One region of the Actinoplanes sp. NPDC049802 genome, then DNA from elsewhere that is predicted to be linked to it. Evidence: riboswitches for the same ligand, from Rfam matches in the RefSeq annotation. Region 1 holds a riboswitch; each other region holds the start of a gene.
What was found. A riboswitch is a leader RNA that binds a small molecule or an ion and turns the genes downstream of it on or off. The one in region 1 is predicted to bind cyclic di-AMP.
Positions count from the first base shown of each region.

Region 2: another riboswitch for cyclic di-AMP. It lies ahead of AB0I88_RS32830 (C40 family peptidase); the one in region 1 lies ahead of AB0I88_RS07585 (hypothetical protein).
Region 3: another riboswitch for cyclic di-AMP. It lies ahead of AB0I88_RS14620 (NlpC/P60 family protein); the one in region 1 lies ahead of AB0I88_RS07585 (hypothetical protein).
Region 4: another riboswitch for cyclic di-AMP. It lies ahead of AB0I88_RS30435 (NlpC/P60 family protein); the one in region 1 lies ahead of AB0I88_RS07585 (hypothetical protein).

Region 1 covers NZ_JBFAMR010000007.1:141,930-146,615, forward strand. The annotation lists gene AB0I88_RS07580 (glycoside hydrolase family 65 protein) at 1-873, shown strand, start outside; gene AB0I88_RS07585 (hypothetical protein) at 929-1,945, opposite strand; cyclic di-AMP (ydaO/yuaA leader) riboswitch at 1,950-2,082, opposite strand; cyclic di-AMP (ydaO/yuaA leader) riboswitch at 2,290-2,427, shown strand; gene AB0I88_RS07590 (hypothetical protein) at 2,426-3,457, shown strand; gene AB0I88_RS07595 (ABC transporter ATP-binding protein) at 3,479-4,249, opposite strand; gene AB0I88_RS07600 (ABC transporter permease) at 4,242-4,686, opposite strand, start outside.
Region 2 covers NZ_JBFAMR010000070.1:8,879-13,564, forward strand. The annotation lists gene AB0I88_RS32810 (alpha/beta hydrolase) at 1-519, opposite strand, end outside; gene AB0I88_RS32815 (hypothetical protein) at 766-1,170, opposite strand; gene AB0I88_RS32820 (metal-sensitive transcriptional regulator) at 1,292-1,591, shown strand; gene AB0I88_RS32825 (flagellar M-ring protein FliF C-terminal domain-containing protein) at 1,607-2,620, opposite strand; cyclic di-AMP (ydaO/yuaA leader) riboswitch at 3,211-3,399, shown strand; gene AB0I88_RS32830 (C40 family peptidase) at 3,406-3,978, shown strand; gene AB0I88_RS32835 (heavy metal translocating P-type ATPase) at 4,072-4,686, opposite strand, start outside.
Region 3 covers NZ_JBFAMR010000017.1:24,183-28,868, forward strand. The annotation lists gene AB0I88_RS14605 (hypothetical protein) at 1-438, opposite strand, end outside; gene rsmH (16S rRNA (cytosine(1402)-N(4))-methyltransferase RsmH) at 435-1,514, opposite strand; gene mraZ (division/cell wall cluster transcriptional repressor MraZ) at 1,748-2,179, opposite strand; gene AB0I88_RS14620 (NlpC/P60 family protein) at 2,623-3,294, opposite strand; cyclic di-AMP (ydaO/yuaA leader) riboswitch at 3,442-3,576, opposite strand; gene AB0I88_RS14625 (MurT ligase domain-containing protein) at 4,018-4,686, shown strand, end outside.
Region 4 covers NZ_JBFAMR010000058.1:9,287-13,972, reverse strand. The annotation lists gene AB0I88_RS30445 (epoxide hydrolase family protein) at 1-825, opposite strand, end outside; gene AB0I88_RS30440 (MarR family transcriptional regulator) at 879-1,301, shown strand; gene AB0I88_RS30435 (NlpC/P60 family protein) at 1,445-2,431, opposite strand; cyclic di-AMP (ydaO/yuaA leader) riboswitch at 2,449-2,584, opposite strand; gene AB0I88_RS30430 (M56 family metallopeptidase) at 2,707-3,615, opposite strand; gene AB0I88_RS30425 (BlaI/MecI/CopY family transcriptional regulator) at 3,612-3,968, opposite strand; gene AB0I88_RS30420 (cytochrome ubiquinol oxidase subunit I) at 4,042-4,686, shown strand, end outside.

The sequences.
Region 1 (4,686 bases):
TACACCAACCTGATGGCGCAGCAGAACCTGATGGCCGCCGTCGACGCCTGCAAGCGGCACCCGGACCTGGCCCGGCGTTTCGGGGTGGACGACGAGGAGGCGGCCTCCTGGCGGGACGCGGCGGCGGCCGTGCACGTTCCGTACGACAAGGAGCTGGGCGTCCACCAGCAGTGCGAGGGCTTCACGCGGCTGCAGGAGTGGGACTTCGAGGGCACCCCGCCGGAGGGCTACCCGCTGCTGCTCAACTACCCGTACTTCGACCTGTACCGCAAGCAGGTGGTCAAGCAGGCCGACCTGGTGATGGCGATGTACATCCGGGGCGACGCGTTCACACCGGAGGAGAAGGCGCGCAACTTCGCCTACTACGACGCGCGTACGGTGCGGGACTCGTCGCTGTCGGCCTGCATCCAGGCCGTCATGGCGGCCGAGACCGGGCACCTCGAACTGGCCCACGACTACCTGGGCGAGGCCGCCCTGATGGACCTGCACGACCTGCACCGCAACGCGCGGGACGGCGTGCACGTGGCGTCGCTGGCCGGGTCCTGGATCGCGCTGGTCGCCGGCCTCGGTGGCATGCGTGACTTCAACGGCCAGCTGAGCTTCGCGCCGCGGCTGCCCAGCCGGATCAACAACCTGGAGTTCTCGCTGCTCTGGCGGGGCCTGCGGCTGCGGGTGAACGTGACCTCCGACGAGGTCACCTACTCGCTGCGCAACGGCGGCGGTCAGGCGCGGCTCACCCTGGTCCACCACGGCAAGGAGACCGAGGTGACCCAGGTGCGGCCGGTGACCATGCCGATCCCGGCCGCGGTGCCGCCCGGCCCGGCGCCGGCCCAGCCGCACGGTCGCGCCCCGGTCCGCCGATCGGTGCACTGATCAGCGAAAACGGCCCCCAACCCGATCGGGTTGGGGGCCGTTTTCGTGACGTCGGTCAGAGCATCGAGACGTGTACGTGGTCGGTGTGGGCACTGACCCCGTGGTATTCCTTCCAGCCCGAGGCCGGGAACCAGATCATCTTGTTCCAGATCACGTAGTAGATGCCGAGCTCGTCGGCGTTACGGACCAGGAACGCCATCAGGTCGTTGCCGTACTTGAATTCCCTGTCGGTGTCGTAGACCGAGAATCCGCTCTTCTGCAGCGACCAGTCACATGCCCGGCCCTTGGGGTGTTCGTACGGCCCGCCGGAGCGGTAGCAGCCGACGAACATGTTGAAGCCGGCCTTCTTGGTCTGCTTGTACATGTGCAGCGTGCGCTTGGTCACACAGCCGCCGGTGGTCGGGTCGTCCTCGGTGCAGCCCTCGGGGGAGAAACCGCCGGACGAGTTCCGTGGGGCGGGGGCGGCCTCCGGAGAGTCGGCCACCACGAAGCCCTTGGTCACGGACTTGCCGCCGACCAGCCGGAACGCCTTGTCGGCGGCGTCCTTCTGCTTCTTCATCACGGCGGCGTTCTGCTGCTGGGCCTTGACCTCGGCGTCCAGTTTCGCCTTGCTGTCGGAGATCTCGGCGATCGCCGCGTTCAGCTCGCGCAGCTTGGCGTCGTGCAGCCTGTTGATCTCCTCGAGGGAGACCGCCTTGCTCAGGAAGTCACCGGAGTCGCTCGACCTGAGCAGGAAGCCCATCGCGCTCAGGTTTCCGGTCATGTACTGCTGTTTGGCGATCTGGTCCACCTCGGGGATCAGCTGATCCCGCCGCTTCTCCGCCGCCTTGATCTGAGTGGCCAGCTTGGCCTGTGCCTTGGTGGACTGCGCCACGGCGGACTTGGCGGAGGCGTAGCGCCGGTTGGTCGACTCGATCACGTCGTTGAGAGTTGCGTCCTCTTCCTCCTCCTGGGCGGAGGACGAGGAGCCGCCTGGCTCGGCCGCGGCCGGAGTCGCGGGCGCCATGAACATCAGGGCGCTGACCAGCGGCGCCAGGGCAAGTATCAGCCACCGGCGGGGACTTACTGCCATCAACAGTTCCTTCCGTGTCACCGCCGACCGAGTTAGCTGACGGGTTCGGGACGGAAGCGATCCCTACCGCAAATGCGGATACACCCCAGTGACCTGGTTCCCCGGCTCGTCTCGCGACGATTGGGCGGCGGCCTGCCGGCAACTCGGGGGCGGTGCCGTCCTGGCAGGACCGGCGGCAAGTTTACCCGAGATATCGCTCCGGATCAGACCTCAGGAACCGCTAAAAGCGTTACCGGTCAAACACATTCCGTAATTGCAATCACCTGGCGTGGTGGCGTAATTGCGGGGCGTACGAGAACTGTCGATCTGTCGATCGAGTGGGTATGGTCGGTTCGGTTCCCGTGCGGGGGCCGCCGCCTAATCGCCGTCAATGGCGAGCCGGGGAACCATATTCTCCTCGGGGTGAATCCGCTACTAGCGGTAGGGATTTCCTTCGTCCCGAACCCGTCAGCTAACCCGGCCGGCGGCCGACGGAAGGAAATGCCTGTGCAGCAGAACACTGCGCGGCGATTAGCGGCGTTGCTGGCGCTGCTCGTCACCGCGTGCGGACTGGCCGTCGCATCGCCGGCCACCGCGGCCCCCCGGCCGTTCGCCGCCCCCGGAGACTCCGGGGACGACGGTGAGGGCGGCTCCAAGTCCCTCATCGAACGACTCGAGAAGGCCTCCAGCGGTTTCGTGGAGGCCAAGAAGAAGCTGAAGGCCTCCAAGGAACAGCAGGTCAAGCTGACCGCTGAACTCAAACGGCTGGACGCCGAGCTCGGTCCGCAGCAGGACAAGCTCGACCTGATCGCCACGCAGGCGTACACCTCGGGCCGGGCCGGGCCGATGACCGCCGTGCTCGGGGCCGACTCGGCCGACGGCTTCCTGGGCCGGGCCGAGACGCTGGCCATCGTGGCGGCCGACCAGAACCGGGCGATCGAGAACCTGAAGACCACCCGGGAGAACCAGCAGAAGGCCAAGGACGCCCTCGACATCGCCATCAAGGACCAGCAGAAGCAGGTCACCGTGATGGCGAAGCAGAAGGCCCAGGCCGAGGCCGCGCTCAAGGCGGCGAACCAGGGCGCGGCCGCGTCGTCCTCCTCTGACGGCGGCAGCAGCGCCGACGCGGACCCCGGGCCCAGCGGATCGAGCTGCAACCTGGACGACCCGACCGGCACCGGCGGCTGCGTCACCGCGACCCTGCTGCACGCCTACAAGCAGGCCCGGGCGGACGGCTTCACCCGGTACACCAAGTGCTGGCGTACGCAGAACAGCGGCGAGCACCCCAAGGGCCGGGCCTGTGACTTCTCCTCGGCGAAGGGCACCTTCGGCGGGGACGCCACCGGCGGCGACAAGACGTACGGCGACAACCTGGCGAACTACTTCATCAACAACGCGGACGACCTGGACGTGTTGTACGTGATCTGGTATCGCCGGATCTGGTTGCCGAGCAGTGGCTGGAAGTCGTACAGCGGGGCGGGTGGCGACCCGTCCAGCGACCACACCAACCACGTGCATCTGTCGGTCAACTGAACCACCGGGGGAGTGCGGGGCCTACCTGCGGGCGAAGGCCTCGTACTCCTTCATCACCTCGTTGGTCGGCCCGTCGGCGCGGATCTCGCCGGCCTCCAGCCAGATGCAGCGCTCGCAGGTGTCCCGGATCGACTGCTCGCTGTGGCTCACCAGGAACACCGTGCCGGCCTGCGCACGCAGCTCCCGGACCCGGGCCTCGCTGCGCTTGCGGAACTTGGCGTCACCGGTGGCCAGCGCCTCGTCGATCAGGAGCACGTCGTGCTGCTTGGCCGCCGCGATCGAGAAACGCAGCCGGGCCGACATGCCCGAGGAGTACGTCCGCATCGGCAACGACGAGAAGTCGCCCTTGTCGTTGATGCCGGAGAACTCGATGATGCCGTTCTTCTTCGCCTTCACCTCGGCCGGCGACATGCCCATCGCGAGGCAGCCCAGCTCGACGTTGCGGTCACCGGGCAGATCGTTCATCAGGGCCGCGTTCACACCCAGCAGGGACGGCTGGCCGGCCGCGTAGATCGCGCCCCGGGAGACCGGGAGCAGGCCGGCCACCGCGCGCAGCAGGGTCGACTTGCCCGAGCCGTTGGTGCCGATCAGGCCGATCGCCTCGCCCTTGTAGGCGACGAAGCTGACGCCCTTGACCGCGTGCACCTCACGGATGTTCGCGCTCTTGGTCCGGGTGGCCAGGCGCTTGAAGCTGGCCAGCGGGCTGGAACTCCCCCCGCCCGCCTGGTGGACGCGGTAGATGATGTGGGCCTGGTCGGCGATGACGGTGGGGATGCGCTCGTTGTCAGCCACGGCCGTAGCCCTTCTCTCCGCGCCAGAAATAGACGAAACCGCCGATGCCGACGGCCAGGCTCCAGGCCACGGCCTCGATCCACAGTACGGTGGGCGTGTTGGCCCGCGGGGCACCCTCGAGGAGCGCGTGGCGCATCAGTTCGATGTAGACCAGCAGCGGATTGGCCTCGACCACCTGCAGCTGCCAGCCGGACAGGCCGGCATTCTCGAACCTGGTGACCGGGTAGAGCACGGCCGAGCCGTACAGCCAGAACCGCATGATGAACGGGATCAGCTGCTTGACGTCGCGCACCTTGGAGCCGTAGCGGGCCATGAAGAGGCCCAGGCCGACGTTGAAGAACGAATGGAGCACCAGCACCACCGGCACGATCAGCCACTCTGCGGTGATCGGCTCACGGGTGACCAGGACGATGCCGGACAGGACGACCAGGGCGACC
Region 2 (4,686 bases), on a different contig from region 1:
CAGACCGGTCGCATAGGCGGCCAAAAGGCGCGGGTCATGCGAGGTTCGCACGAGGCCGCGATATTGCCCGGGGATCTCGGTGAGCCGCAGGCCGCGCAGATAGGTGTCGACGTCGGCGCACAGGCCCGTGGCGGGGATCGGGTCGACGGCTACCACGGCGCGAGTGGCGTAGCGTGCCGCGAACAGGGCCGCCAGCGTCGCTGACGCGCCGTGCCCGACGATCACCGGGGCGCGCCGCAGTTGCAGGCTGTCGATGAGCATGGCCAGATCGTCGACGAGATCGTCGGGTTCGTAACGGTCCCGGCCGGGCGAACCGCCGTGCCCGGGCAGGTCGACGGCGACGACGGTGGCGTACGGGCGCAGGTCGGCCGCGGTCGGCCACCAGCAGGTCCGGTCGAACAGCACCGCGGGGATGAAGACGACCGGCCGGCCGGTCCCGTCCCACAGGTCGAAGCACCACCGTCCCCCGGCGGCGTCGAACAGGTGGGTGGTGCGCAGCGGCGGCAGGGTCTCGGTCACGGCAGCGCCCCCGCGTCCGGCAGGTGGCGGCCGCCGCTCGAGCGATGCCGCTGGGACTGGCGCTGGCGCTGATGGGTGAGCAGGGCAGCGGGGAGGGCGTGAAGGTTCACGAGGGTTCGGCTTTCCGCGCAGGGAACAGGTGGACACCACCGCCGGGCGGGGGCGTGACGGCCACGTATGCCGGGCCGCCGGGCAGGCACGAGCACGCATCCGGCGATATCGGGATGCGTATGCGTGCGCGGTGTCCTATATGCGGCTTACACCGAGTTGGGTCAGGGCGACAGCAGGTGCCCGGGACGCCATTGGTGGCATCGTCGTGCCGGCTGCGCTGTTGTCGGCACAGGCGGTCAGCGCCGGAAGCGCGACGGTGCCGGCTCGCACGGCGGGTTCGGCGACGGGAGCGCTGACCTCGCAGTGCCCGGCTGTAGTGTCTGCCGTCCGGCCTTCCGGGACGTGCTGCCCGATCGCCGCCACGCCGTGATCCGAAACGTCGTGATGGTGTTCGGCGGCAGGCGCGTGTCCCACGTAGTGCGCGCCGATCGGTCCGTCGGCGCAGTGTGTGCTTTGCACGAGCCCGACACCGGCAAGGGTGACCACGATCAGCAGCCAGCGCAGCAGCCACGGGGCTGTCGGCTGGCACGGTCCGGTCACCGGGCCAGGCTACGACATCGACGGCTCGGTGGCCGCCGGGTCACTCCAGCGGGCGCGGCGACTGCCGGGACGGGTCCGCAGCCGAGACAGGCTGATACCGGTGCCGGGTATCTTGCACGGAATGAGTGAGGCGAAACCGGCCGGGCCGCACGGGTATTCGGCGGAGAAACAGGCGCTGATGGCCCGGCTGAAGCGGGTCGAGGGGCAGATCCGCGGATTGCAGCGGATGGTCGACGAGGACACCTACTGCATCGACATCCTGACCCAGATCTCGGCCGCCAAGAGCGCCTTGCACGCGGTAGCCGTCGGCCTGCTCGAGGACCACCTGAAGCACTGCGTGGTCCACGCCGCGGCGGAGGGCGACGTGGACGCGAAGATCAAGGAGGCGAGCGCGGCGATCGCCCGCCTCGTGAAGTCCTGAGTCGGCCGCCCGTTCCTACCGGCCGGGGCCGATCCATTCTCGCAGCTGCTGCGCGGCCTGCGCCGGGTCGACCGACCCGACCGCCCGTTGCTGTCGCCTGTCCTCGTCGAAGGCAGTAGCGATTGCCGCAGCCGGGACCGGAGTGCGCTGGACGTGCAGTTGGGCCCGGAGCAGCTCTCGCCGGTCGGCTGCCGCCGAGGCCGCCGCGGCCCGGCGCCGTTGCTTGCCGACGGCCAGCAGCGCGGCACAGGTCAACAGGATCAGAACCGCGGCGATGAGTGCCGTCCGTAGCGCGGCAGGGGATGCGGTGCCGGGCTGCGCGACGGCGTTGTCGGTGGGAGTGGCTGTAGCGGTGCGCATGGGCATGGCGGCGACCGTCACCCGGTCGCCGCGGCCGGCACCAACACCGGCGGCTACGGCGACGAGTTCACGGACCTGAGCCAGGTCGAGGTTCGCCGCGGCGGCTTCATCGACGAGGACGGCGACGCTCAGTCTGATGATGTCGCCGGGGGCTTCACGGCGGGTCTCGTGCAGTTCGTCGAGGGCGTTGACGCGCGACGCGCTGCTGCTGTCGTACCGGGTGCCGCCGTTGTCGCCGATGTAGGAGCGCTCGCTGATCCGTTCGGACAGGGCACCGGCGGACGGATCCTGCTGGTAGGTGGTGCGGGAGGTCACGACCTGGTCGAGGTCGAGTTCGACGTTGGTGGTGACCGTCGAACGGCCGGGGCCGAGCACGGTGTCCAGCATGTGCTGCAAAGCGCGGTCCAGACGGTCCTGGAAGGCCGCGGTGGTGGCATCGGCGCCGAGCGCCGCTCGGATGAAGCCGCTGCCGGCGGCCGGCGAAACGGTGTAGCCGCCCGCGATCGCCTGCTGCTGCGCCGACGGGGCTGCCGCGTGCGCGGGCGCGGCAGCGAGACTCAAGCCCCCGGCCAGGGCCAGCGCCACGAGCGCGGTGATCAGCCTCCCGGCACGCCCGCCGCTGGGCGAGGTGTCCGCGCCCAGGGCAGACAGGACGAAGATGTTGTTCACATCTTGCCTCCTCGCAGATTCTCGAACGCCGATGGCCGCCCTGATTAGTGCCGACTCCATCGTCGGACGATGCGGTTGATCGGGTCTGCCTCATCGCTCGACGGCACGGCCGGTTGAAAGGTCTGGTGGTTGCGGCTCGGTTGCATCGCTGCAGGGCCCGCCTTCCGGTGCGGTCGTCGCCGCAACGGACACCATCCGGGCGCCCACCCGGTGACCCCCAAATTCAGGGATAGCCGTCGGTTCGGGCGACGAGCGTCGGACGGTCGGCCACGATCAACCGACCGGCAGTCGCCTCGGGCGCGACAAACCGGGGAACAATGCCGGGGCCACCCACAGCTACCACGTACGAGATCGAGTGTTCCCTTTCACAGATCAAAACCACCCTGGGTCCATCATGTATGAGCAGCCCGTGTCGACAAACCTCGCACCGGTCTTCCAAATCGGACACGTCTCGGCACGCCAATCACTGAGTGTAATCATCTCCGGGAGCCGGGATCGGCGCCGACTGGGCTATCAAGGAGGGGCGGCGGGCACAGGCTCGCCGGTCGTGCCGACCTGGACCACGCCGAGCCCTGCCCCGGTCCGTCGGCACAACCCGCATGACGAGTCATGAGGCAATCGGGGGCAGGGACGGGGGAACCACGAGCGGTCCTCGACCGGCACGCCGCACTGCGGCGACCGGGACATGAGGACCTTGGGGTGAAGCCGCCAGCGTGCGGCCGGGCAACCTTCGCGCCCGAATCCGACAGCTAACCTCGCAGGCGTGCCGGAGGGATTCCTTCACCGTGCGCGTAAGCACCCTGAGCCGGCCCGCCCGTACCCTGGGAGTCGGCGCTATCGCCCTGTCCGTGGGTCTCGGTCTCCTGACCGGCGGGCTCGGCACACCGCAGTCCGCCTCCGCCGCGACGGTCGCCACCACACAGGTGTCCTCGCAGACCAGCGTGGCGTTCAGCCAGACCGGCATCACCGTCAAGGCGGCGGCGTCCCAGGCCGCCAAGTCCAAGGCGGCCGCGAACCGGGTCCTGACCGAAGCGGCGAAGCACAAGGGCAAGAAGTACAAGTTCGGTGCGTCCGGCCCCAAGCGGTTCGACTGCTCGGGCTACACGATGTACGTGTACAAGAAGGCGGCGGGCAAGAAGCTGCCGCACAAGGCCCACCTGCAGCAGCGGTACGGCAAGGCCGTCGCCAAGTCCCAGGCCCGCCCCGGTGACCTGATCGTCATCCGTAAGGGCACGAAGGGCACGCACGCCGGCATCTACGCCGGTGGCGGCAAGATGTGGGCCGCGCCGCGAACCGGCAAGACGGTCACCAAGCAGAAGATCTGGAGCAAGAACCACGTGGTCCGGCGCCTGGTCTGACCACGCGCATGCCCGCGTGCGTCTTGCTCGGGCATCGAACAGCGCCGCCGGCACCCGTCCTTGGCGGGGGTGCAGGCGGCGCTGTCGTACGTCCTACTTCGTGATGCTGGTGAAGCGGCGCAACCTAAGGCTGTTGGCGACGACGAACACCGAACTGAACGCCATCGCCGCTCCGGCGATCATCGGGTTGAGCAGGCCGGCCGCGGCCAGCGGCAGAGCCGCCACGTTGTAGGCGAAGGCCCAGAACAGGTTGCTCTTGATGATGCGCAGGGTGCGCCGCGACAGGCGGATCGCGTCAGCGGCGGCCATCAGGTCACCGCGAACCAGCGTCAGGTCGGACGCCTCGATCGCGGCGTCGGTGCCGGTGCCCATCGCCAGCCCCAGATCGGCCTGAGCCAGAGCGGCCGCGTCGTTGACGCCGTCACCGACCATCGCCACGACCTTGCCCTGCTCCTGCAGCCGCTTGACCACATCGACCTTGTCGGCAGGCAGCACCTCAGCGATCACCTCGTCGATGCCGACCTGCGCCGCCACCGCCCGGGCGACGGTCTCGTTGTCCCCGGTGAGCAGCACCGGCGACAGGCCCAGCGCCCGCAACTGGGCCACGGCGGCGCGGCTGGTCGGCTTGACCGTGTCGGCGACAGCGAGCACGCCGCGGGCCTGACCGTCCCAGCCCGCGACCACGGCGGTCTGCCCGGCGGTGTGGGC
Region 3 (4,686 bases), on a different contig from region 1:
CAGCTCCTGCTGCTGTTTGTCGAGCGCGACCTTCTCCTTGCGGAGTGTCTCGAGGCGGAAGGACCGCTCGACGGTCTTCGTGTTGATCAGGAGGATGCCGACCACACCGGCCAGCACCACGGCGATCATGGCCGCCGCGAAGGTGGCCCGCGGCGCGCGGATCGGCAGCGGCGGCGCGACCCACAGCTTGGCGCGGCCCGCGACCGGCGGCGCGTCGCCGGTCACCTCGATGTTCAGCGCGGTGGCCCCGTCGACCGGCGCGGCCGCCTCGGCCGCCTCCCGGCCCCGGATCCCTGACCGGCGCGTGTCGGAACGACCGGACCGGCGTGCCCCCCGCACACCGCTGCTTCCGGTCTCGGCATCGCGGCTCACCCCGGCGTTCCCGCGCGGCCGCTCCGAACGGCCCCCCGGCCGCGGCGCGTCGGATCGCTCGCTCATGCTCGTCCCTCCCCCTCTTCGTTCGCCCCCGGGCGTAACCGCCCTCGTCCCCCGCGAGTTGTAGACATCCGGGGCCGTTCGCGGACCGCCCCGACCGCCTGGTTGTGCTTCCGGCTCTGCTCCTGCTCGTCGATCCGTTCCACCGCGCGCAGCTTCACCGAGGCCGCCCTCGGATTCGCCGCCACCTCCGCCTCGCTGGGCGGCTCGGACCCGCGGGTCAGCAGCCGCAGACTGGGACCGGTACCAGGCAGCTCGACCGGAAGGTCGACCGGCCCGGTGCTGCGCGACCTCGCGGTGAGCTCGCGCTTGACGATCCTGTCCTCCAACGATTGGTAACTCATCACCACAAGGCGCCCCTGAGGCGCCAGCGCGTCCAGGGAAGCGGGAACCGCTCGCTCGAGCACTTCCAGCTCGCCGTTCACCTCAATGCGTAATGCCTGAAACGTCCTTTTTGCCGGATTTCCACCCGTTCGCCGCGCGGCGGCCGGGATGGCGTCCTTCACCAGCTCGGCCAGGCGGGCGGTCGAGGTGATCCGCCCCTTCGCCCGCTCCCGCACGATCGACGAGACGATCCGTGGCGCGAACTTCTCCTCGCCGTACTGCCGGAGAACACGCACCAGATCACCCGGCGGGTACTCGTTGACGATCTCCTCGGCGGTCACCCCGCGGGACTGGTCCATCCGCATGTCCAACGGGGCGTCCTGCGCATACGCGAAACCGCGGTCCGCCTCGTCCAGCTGCAACGAGGACACCCCGAGATCGAACAGCCCACTGTGGATCGCCGGAATCGACAGCTCCGCGAGGACCCGCGGCAACTCGTCGTAGACGGCGTGGACCAGCCGGGCGCGGTCACCGAACCGGATCAGGCGATGCCGGGAATGCGCGAGCGCCTCGGTGTCCCGGTCCAGTCCGACGAGGACCACATCGGGAAACCGCTCGAGAACCGCTTCGGCATGCCCGCCCAGACCCAGCGTGAAGTCGACGTGGACGGCGCCCGGCAGGCGAAGGGCCGGAGCGAGCAGCTCCAGGCAGCGCTCCAGCAGCACCGGCACATGCGTGCCCCGCGGCTCCCCCATGTCGACCCCCCGGATCAATCCCCGCACACGCGAGGAAACACTGTTGCTGTCCGGCCCGGCCGCCCTCCGTACCGCCAGATCCCCATCCGCTCTGTCCCCGCGCCGGCGAACCGGCTGGAAACACACGCCTGGCGCCGGGGAAGAGGCGCCAGGAGCGGGAGCGGCTGGAGATCTCGCAGTACGGCGGGAATGGCGTCCCAGGCCGCACCGGCGGCCCACCGAGTGCCACACCCCTACAGTCCGCCGGGCAGCACCCCCTCCTCGATGCCGGCGAACTCTTCCTCGCTCGCCGAGAGGTAGTCGTCCCAGGACTGCTTGTCCCAGATCTCGACCCGGGTGCTCGCGCCGATCACCACAAGGTCGCGACCAAGACTGGCATACTCCCGCAAATGGGCAGGAATCGTGACTCTGCCTTGCCTGTCGGGCACCTCATCGTGCGCGCTGGCGAAGAACACCCGGCTGTACGCCCGGGCTGCCTTGTTCGTCACCGGCGCCTCACGGAGCTGGCCGGCGATGCGCTGGAACTCCGGCATCGGGAACACGTAAAGACAGCGCTCCTGCCCCTTCGTGATCACGACACCTCCCGCCAGCTCATCACGGAACTTCGCCGGGAGGATCAGCCGGCCCTTCTCGTCCAGGCGCGGAGTGTGTGTGCCGAGGAACATCGGCCCCCACCCCTTTGCCGTGGCGCCCCGCTCCTTCGCGGAAGAGTGGGCCGCCTGTCAACTCGGGCCGGCAGGTCCGGCTGTGTCCCTCCGCCCCTGCCACTGCGCCCCACTCTACTCCACTTCCCTCCACCTGCAACCCGAAAGCGATCGCTTGCGAGGCGTCTTCGCGGACGAATTCCCTGTTCACAGGCGGTGGAGCGGAGTGGAGGGCCGGAGCATGATCAACCCCGTCCGGTTTCCGACATCGAGCCCTCCGAGGGCGAAAACCCGCCCCGGAGACGGCTTCGGCGGCCGCCCGTGGAGGAACGTGGGGGAACACGGAGACGCCTGTGGGGTGTGACCCGAACCGGGCCACACCCCACAGGCGTGTGCTGTCGCTATGCCTTACTTACTACGGCCGCTGCGCGAAGGAACCAACCACGACCGCTGCGCGAAGGCCGTCAGGCGACGAGACGCCGTACGACGTAATTGCTGTTCCAGATCTTGTGCTTGCCGACCCGGGCACCACTGTGCGGCGAGTCGTAGATGTAGCCGTTTCCGGCGTAGATCCCGGCGTGGTAGCCGTACGACCCGTTGCGGAAGACGATCAGGTCACCGATCCTCTTGTTGCCCTTCGAGACGGACTTGCCGTACTTCTGCTGCGAGTTCGCCTTGTGCGGCAGGCTCTTGCCGGCCGCCTTCTTGTAGACGTACTTGGTGAACCCGGAGCAGTCGAAGCGCTTGGGGCCCGCGGCGCCGAACAGGTAGAGCGCACCCTTGTGCTTCTTGGCCTCCGCCAGCACCTTGGCGCCGCTGGCACGGACCTGCACCTTGACCTTGGTGGTGGCCTGCTGGTTGTAGCCGGTCCCGGTGAACAGGGTCCGAACCCACACCGTCTTCGTCGGCTTGGCGGTCAGCGTGACCGAGCCGCTCTTGACGGTGTCGGTGTCCCAGGTACGCCAGGCGCCGTTGCTCCAGCCTTGGAGACGGACCGTGCCCTTGGCGACCTGGCCGGTGGAGGGGTCGATCACCTTGGCGGTGATCTTGAGGGTGGAGCCCCACGCCAGGCTGCGAGTGCTTGTCTTCGTGGCGATCTGGGGCGTGACTTTCGCGGCTGCCGCACTCGCGGTCACCGGGTTGACGGTGGCTGTCGCGGCCGCTGCCGGCGACGCGGCGACCAGCTGGCCGGCGCAGAGGCAGAGACCCAGGGACAGTGCGACGGTACCGGTGCCGACAGACGTGCGACGGCGCCGGCGCGAACTGAGTTCGTGCACGGTAGAGATATCCCTCCGGCACGCCTGCGAGGTTAGCTGTCGGGTTCGGGCGGGAAGGCATGCCCGGCCGCGGGTGGGCGGCTTCACCCCAAGGTCCCCCCGGATGCGCCGCCCGTGGAAGCCGGGCGCCGCGGGGAGAGACCGCGAATGGGTCCCCCGTCCCTGCCCCCGATTGCCTTGTCGTGGTCTGGCTGACTGCGGTGTCGCACCGTCCGGCCCGGGGCAGGGCTCGGCGTGAACCGATCCGGTGCGGCCGGCGGGCGGTGTGCCGCCGGCGAATCTTTGCTACCTGAAATCAGCCATGATCGTCAGCGCCGGATCGATCACTCTCCGTGATTGGCACATTGGCAGGTGTCCAGTTTGTTACCTGACCGAGACAAATGCCGTCGCTCAAAGTGATCGCGCAATCACAATCAGTAGATCGTTACGGGTGAATCAGAACACAGAAAAAGTCCGTCCCCCTGCCGTGAGCACGCCCGAATCGTCCGGACCCGACGAAACACGTGCCAGTCCGTGATCTTGACCGTCTGGCAACTCGACGTAACGTTCCCTTCCGGTACCCTCGCTGGCGTGACGGACGGAATGCCTCTCATCGCCAAGGTCGCGACCTCCGTGTCGAAGACCGCGGCCGCGCTCTCCAGGGCCGCCGGTCGCGGCGACGGCTCGGTGATCGGTGGCTGGATCGGCCTCAAGATCGACCCTGATCTCCTCGCCCACCTCGCGGCGGGCCGCGCCGTCGCCCTGGTCTCCGGCACCAACGGCAAGACCACCACCACCCGGCTCACCGCGGCCGCGGTCGGTGTGCTCGGCCGGGTCGCCACCAACTCGTTCGGCGCCAACATGCCGACCGGCCACACCTCGGCACTGGCCAAGGAGGGGCACACCCCGTTCGCCGTGCTGGAGGTGGACGAGCACTACCTGGCCCAGGTCATCGACCAGACCCGGCCCAAGGTGGTGGCCCTGCTCAACCTCTCCCGCGACCAGCTCGACCGGGCGAAGGAGGTGGCGATGATGGCGCAGCTGTGGAAGACCGCGCTGGCCGGCCACCCCGAGATCCGGGTGGTCGCCAACGCCGACGACCCGATGGTGGTGTGGGCCGCGGCCGGCAGCCGGCAGACCACCTGGTTCAGCGCCGGCCAGCGCTGGCACGACGACTCGTTCGTCTGCCCGGAGAGCGGCCACCCGATCGAGCGGTCCGGCGGCGACTGGTGGTGCACCGGCTGCCCGCTGCGGCGGCCACGCCCGCACTGG
Region 4 (4,686 bases), on a different contig from region 1:
CGACCCGGCGGTGCGGAAGAACCAGTGGTGGGCGATGTCGGCGACGATGCGGTCGTCGGGCACCGGGGTGGCGGGGTCGGCCCAGGTGTCGAACTTCTCCCCCATGAAGGCGAGCAGCCCTGCCGGTGAGTCGTTCAGGGCGTAGGCGGGCGTCTGCGGGGTGGCGGCGAATAGGATCTGGTGCGGATGCCGGTTGGCGGCCAGCCGCATGGTCTTGGCGAGCCGGTCCTGATCGTCGGGGCCCAGTCCCTCCGCCGAACCGGGGGTGGGCAGGTAGTTGACGTGCACGCCGACGACCCGGTCGGGGGCGACCCCGGCGACGGCCTGGGAGATCCCCGAGCCCCAGTCGCCGCCCTGGGCGCCGAAGCACTGGTAGCCGAGGCGGGACATCAGCTCGGCCCACGCCTCGGCGACCCGGCGCACGCCCCAGGGACGGGTGGTGGGGCCGGAGAGGCCGAAGCCGGGTATGGCCGGGACGACGACGTGGAAATGCTCGCTGAGCGGCCGGATGACGTCGAGGAACTCGACCGTGGAGCCGGGCCACCCGTGGGTGAGCAGCAGGGGCAGGGCACCGGGATCGGCGGAGCGCACGTGGAAGAAATGCACCCGGTCGCCGCCGATCTCGGTGACCTGCTGAGGGATGGCGTTGATCTCGGCCTCGTGGGCGCGCCAGCCGAACCTCAGCCAGTGGTCGGCGAGGGCCCGGACCCGGGCGAGCGGGATGCCGTAGCCGGCCGGCGCGTCGTCGGGCCACCGGGTGCGGGTGAGGCGGTCGGTGAGGTCGTCGATCTCGGATTGGGCGATGCGAAGGGTTGAGTCGTTCATGCGCCTAACGTTAGACTCTCTAACGTTAGGAGGTCCAATGTTACGCTCACCACATGGAAGAGCTGCCAAGCTGGGTTCTGAGTCAGGTCTCGGCGCAGGGACACCGGATCATCGTCGAGAAGTTCGGGTCGGTCGGGGCGCGTGGCTATCACTACCGGTTGCTGCGTTCGCTGGTCACCGACGGACCGGCCAGTCAGGCGGCGCTCGGTCGGCGCACCGGGATCTACCTGAGCGATCTGGTCGGCGCGCTCAACGAGCTGGAGTCGGAGGGCTATGTGCGGCGTTCACCCGACCCGGCGGACCGGCGGCGCAACGTCGTCGGCCTCACCGACCGGGGCCGGGCGCGGGCGGAGGAGCTGTCGGAGCGAGCGCACGCCGTCCAGGAGGAGCTGCTGGCGCCACTGTCCGGTCCGGAGCGGGAGCAGTTCACCGGGCTGCTGCGACGGCTGCTGGAGCATCACCGATCGGGCGGGTGACGGGCCGGTCAAGCCCGGCGGGCGCGTCACGGCCTGGCCGGTCCGGGCAGGCCGCGGGTCTTCCACGGCGGTTCGCGAAGGCGTACGAGATCAAAAGAAAGACCGCCGGCGCAGAACGACGGCGGTCTTTCCCGGAGGGTTTTCTAGCCTGGCCGGCGATAGCCGGCGATGGGCCCTCGATCGATGGTGGCCATCCGCACGTGGTCGCCCGTGTGCGGAGCGTGCACCACCTTGCCGCCGCCGATATAGATGGCGACATGGTGCACGTCGGAGTAGTAGAAGACGAGGTCACCCGGCTTCAACTCGCTCCGGCTCACCGGTGTGGTCGAGCCCCACTGGTCCTTCGTGTAGTGCTCGAGGTGCACGCCGACGGCTTTCCACGCCTCCTTCGTCAGGCCCGAGCAGTCGTAACTGTTCGGTCCTTCGGAGCCGAAGACGTAGGGCTTGCCGATCAGGTCACATGCCTTCTGAGCTGCGCGGCCACCCTTGTCGTTGGTGTAGGTGACCGGGCACGGACCGGTGCGCAGCGGGCCGTCGTCCACGTTCGCGTTGCCGTAGGCCTGGATCCGGAGCTTCTGGAGCTTCGTGATCTCCTTCTCGATCGCCGTCTTCTTCGTCGCGAGGTCCGCGTCACGCGCGGCGATCTCGGACTCGAGCTGGTCGACCTTGGCCTTGTCGGCGGCGTATTTGTCGCGGAGCTTCGCGACGTTGGCGATCGAGGCTTCCTGGTTGCGGGCGAGCTGGTCGAGCAGCGTGAGCTTCTCCACCAGGCCGTCCGGGTCGCCGCTCAGCAGAGCGTTGAAACCGCCGGGCGGCCCCTGCATGTAGGCGTCGACCGCCAGCCCGCGCACCTGGCTCATCGCGACATCCACCTGAAGCTGCAGCGGCGTCAGCGTCTTCGCCAACTGCTTCTGCTGCTTCCGGAGCTTGATCAGCTTCGTGTGGTTGGCGTTGTAGTCCTCGATGACGGGTTCGAGCTTGTTCCACTCCTCGTCGATCTGATCCTCGACGCTGGACGGCGAGGGAGTGGCGTTGGCCGCCACCGGGCCCGTGACCACGAGGCCGGCCGCGGCGAGCGCGCAAACGAGGATGCGCAGCAGGCCGGCGCGACGCGCGCCATTGCGTTTCACGTTGTGTGCGTCGTCCTTTCTTCCCACTCAGCCGCCGACCGGGTTAGCTGACGGGTTCGGGCGGGAAGCATGCCCGGCCGCGCGTGGTGCCACGGCTTCACCCCACTGACCTGGGTCCCCGGTTCGCCTGTCGCGATTGGGCGGTGGTTCGCCAGATCGGCCGGATGGACGATGGGGGGCTGCCGAACCGGGGACCACCGTACTCGGATCATGCCGGCAAATGAAGGTCGCACAGGCCGCCAAACTGTACGCACAGTTAGCAATACGGACGGTTACTAGAATGGCCAGGTATTCAGCGCACGGCCCAGCCACGGCACGACGAGGATCACCGTGGGTAGCACCAGCAGGGCAGTCGCCACGGCCGTCCCGGCCACCGCGAGAGTGGTCGAGCCACGGTCCGGGCCGTCCAGCCGGGCCAGTCGCCGCCGCCGCGATTCACCCTCCGGGTCGGCGGTCACCTCCTCCGCCAGGGGGACGGCGTCGGCGAGACGAGCCAGCGCGGCCCGCAGCGGCGCAGGCCCGGTGCGGCGCCTCGCGGCATCGTCGGCCACCATCTCCAACAGCAGGTGTACGGCGTCGAGCGGCACCTTCGACCGCAGCGGCCCCGGCACAGCCCGGTAGAAGGCCGTGAACGACTCCATCACCAACTCGTGCTTGTGCCGCAGGTGTGCGCGCTCGTGAGCGAGGACGGCATCGATCTGATCCCTGTCGAGCACGTCGAGCACGCCGTCGCTGAGTACCACCCGGGGGTTCCGGCCGGGGACGCAGTAGGCGAGCGGCAGCGGCGCCTCGAGCACCCGCACCTCGCCCCCGCCCAGGCCCTCATGACGCTCCACCCGATCGAGGAGGTCGACGACCATGCGATGCCGATCGCGCCGGGCGCGGGCCCGGGAGGTCACCCTGACGAGCGAGACGACCAGCCGGATCACGATGATCGCGGCCACCGCCAACGAGAGAAGCAACGCGGCGACGGTCTCCGGATGCCGGGCACCGGCCGCGCGGACCAGTTCCTCCGGGGCGGCGAGCACGACGCCGAGGGCGCAGAGCACGGCGGTCAGGGTGAGCGACTGCCACAGCAGCACCCCGGCGACCGGGGCGCGGTCCGCCCACCGGGCGCCGGCCAGCAGCTTCGGCACGGCCAGCGACAGTGTCAGTCCGAGGGCGCCGAGCAGGAGGGCGGTCACCGCTCGATGTTACGGGCGGCCTTCTCGATGGCCGCTTTCAGCGCTTCCGGTGGCAACTGCCCGACGAAGTAGGCGAGAGCGGCGTCCCGGTCCGGGGTGGCGCTCAGCGCGTCCAGCATCACTCCGGCGGTCATCTCCTCGCGGGTCTGCGCCGGGGCGTAACGGTAGGCGCGGTCCGCTCGCTGCTGGACGACCAGTCCCTTCTTGGCGAGCCGGTCGAGGACGGTCATCACCGTCGTATACGCCAGGTCGCGGTCACGGCTGAGCAACTCGTGCACCTGCCTGACGGTGAGCGGCTCACGCGCGTCCCACAGTTTCGCCATGACCTCGCGTTCGAGGTCGTTTCTTGCCATGTGACCCAGTCTACTGCACAGCGTCGTACTACAGGTCGTAGTATCTACTACGAATCGTCGTAGAGGGGTTGCCATGGACGTTCTCGACCTGACTCGATTGCAGTTCGCGGTCGTGACGATCTACCACTACCTGTTCGTGCCGGTGTCGATCTGCCTGTCCGCCACCGCGGCCGGCTTCCACCTGGCCTGGCTGCGCACGGGTGACCGCAAACACCTCGACCTCACGAAATTCGTCGGCAAGCTGCTGATCGTCACCTTCGCGGTCGGCGTCGTCACCGGGCTCGTGCAGGAGTTCCAGTTCGGGCTCGGCTGGAGTTCGTTCGCCCGCTTCTACGGCGACGTCTTCGGGCCGACCCTGGCCATCGAGGGGATGCTGGCGTTCTTCCTCGAGGCCACATTCCTCGCGTTGTGGTATTTCGGGTGGGACCGTCTGCCCCGCCGGCTGCACGCCGCCACCATCGTGGTCGTCGCCGTCGGCACCCTGCTGTCGGCGTACATCATTCTGGCCGCCAACTCGTTCATGCAGAACCCGGTGGCGTACCGGCTCGACCCGGAGACCGGGCGGGCCGTGCTCACCAGTTTCACCGAGCTGATGACCAACGAGGTGGTGCTGGCCGCGTTCCCGCACACGATGGGCGGCGCCGCCATGGCCGGCGGCGGGCTTCTGATGGCCATCGGGATCCGGCGCGCCGCCGCCGACCCCGCCTTCCGGTCACTC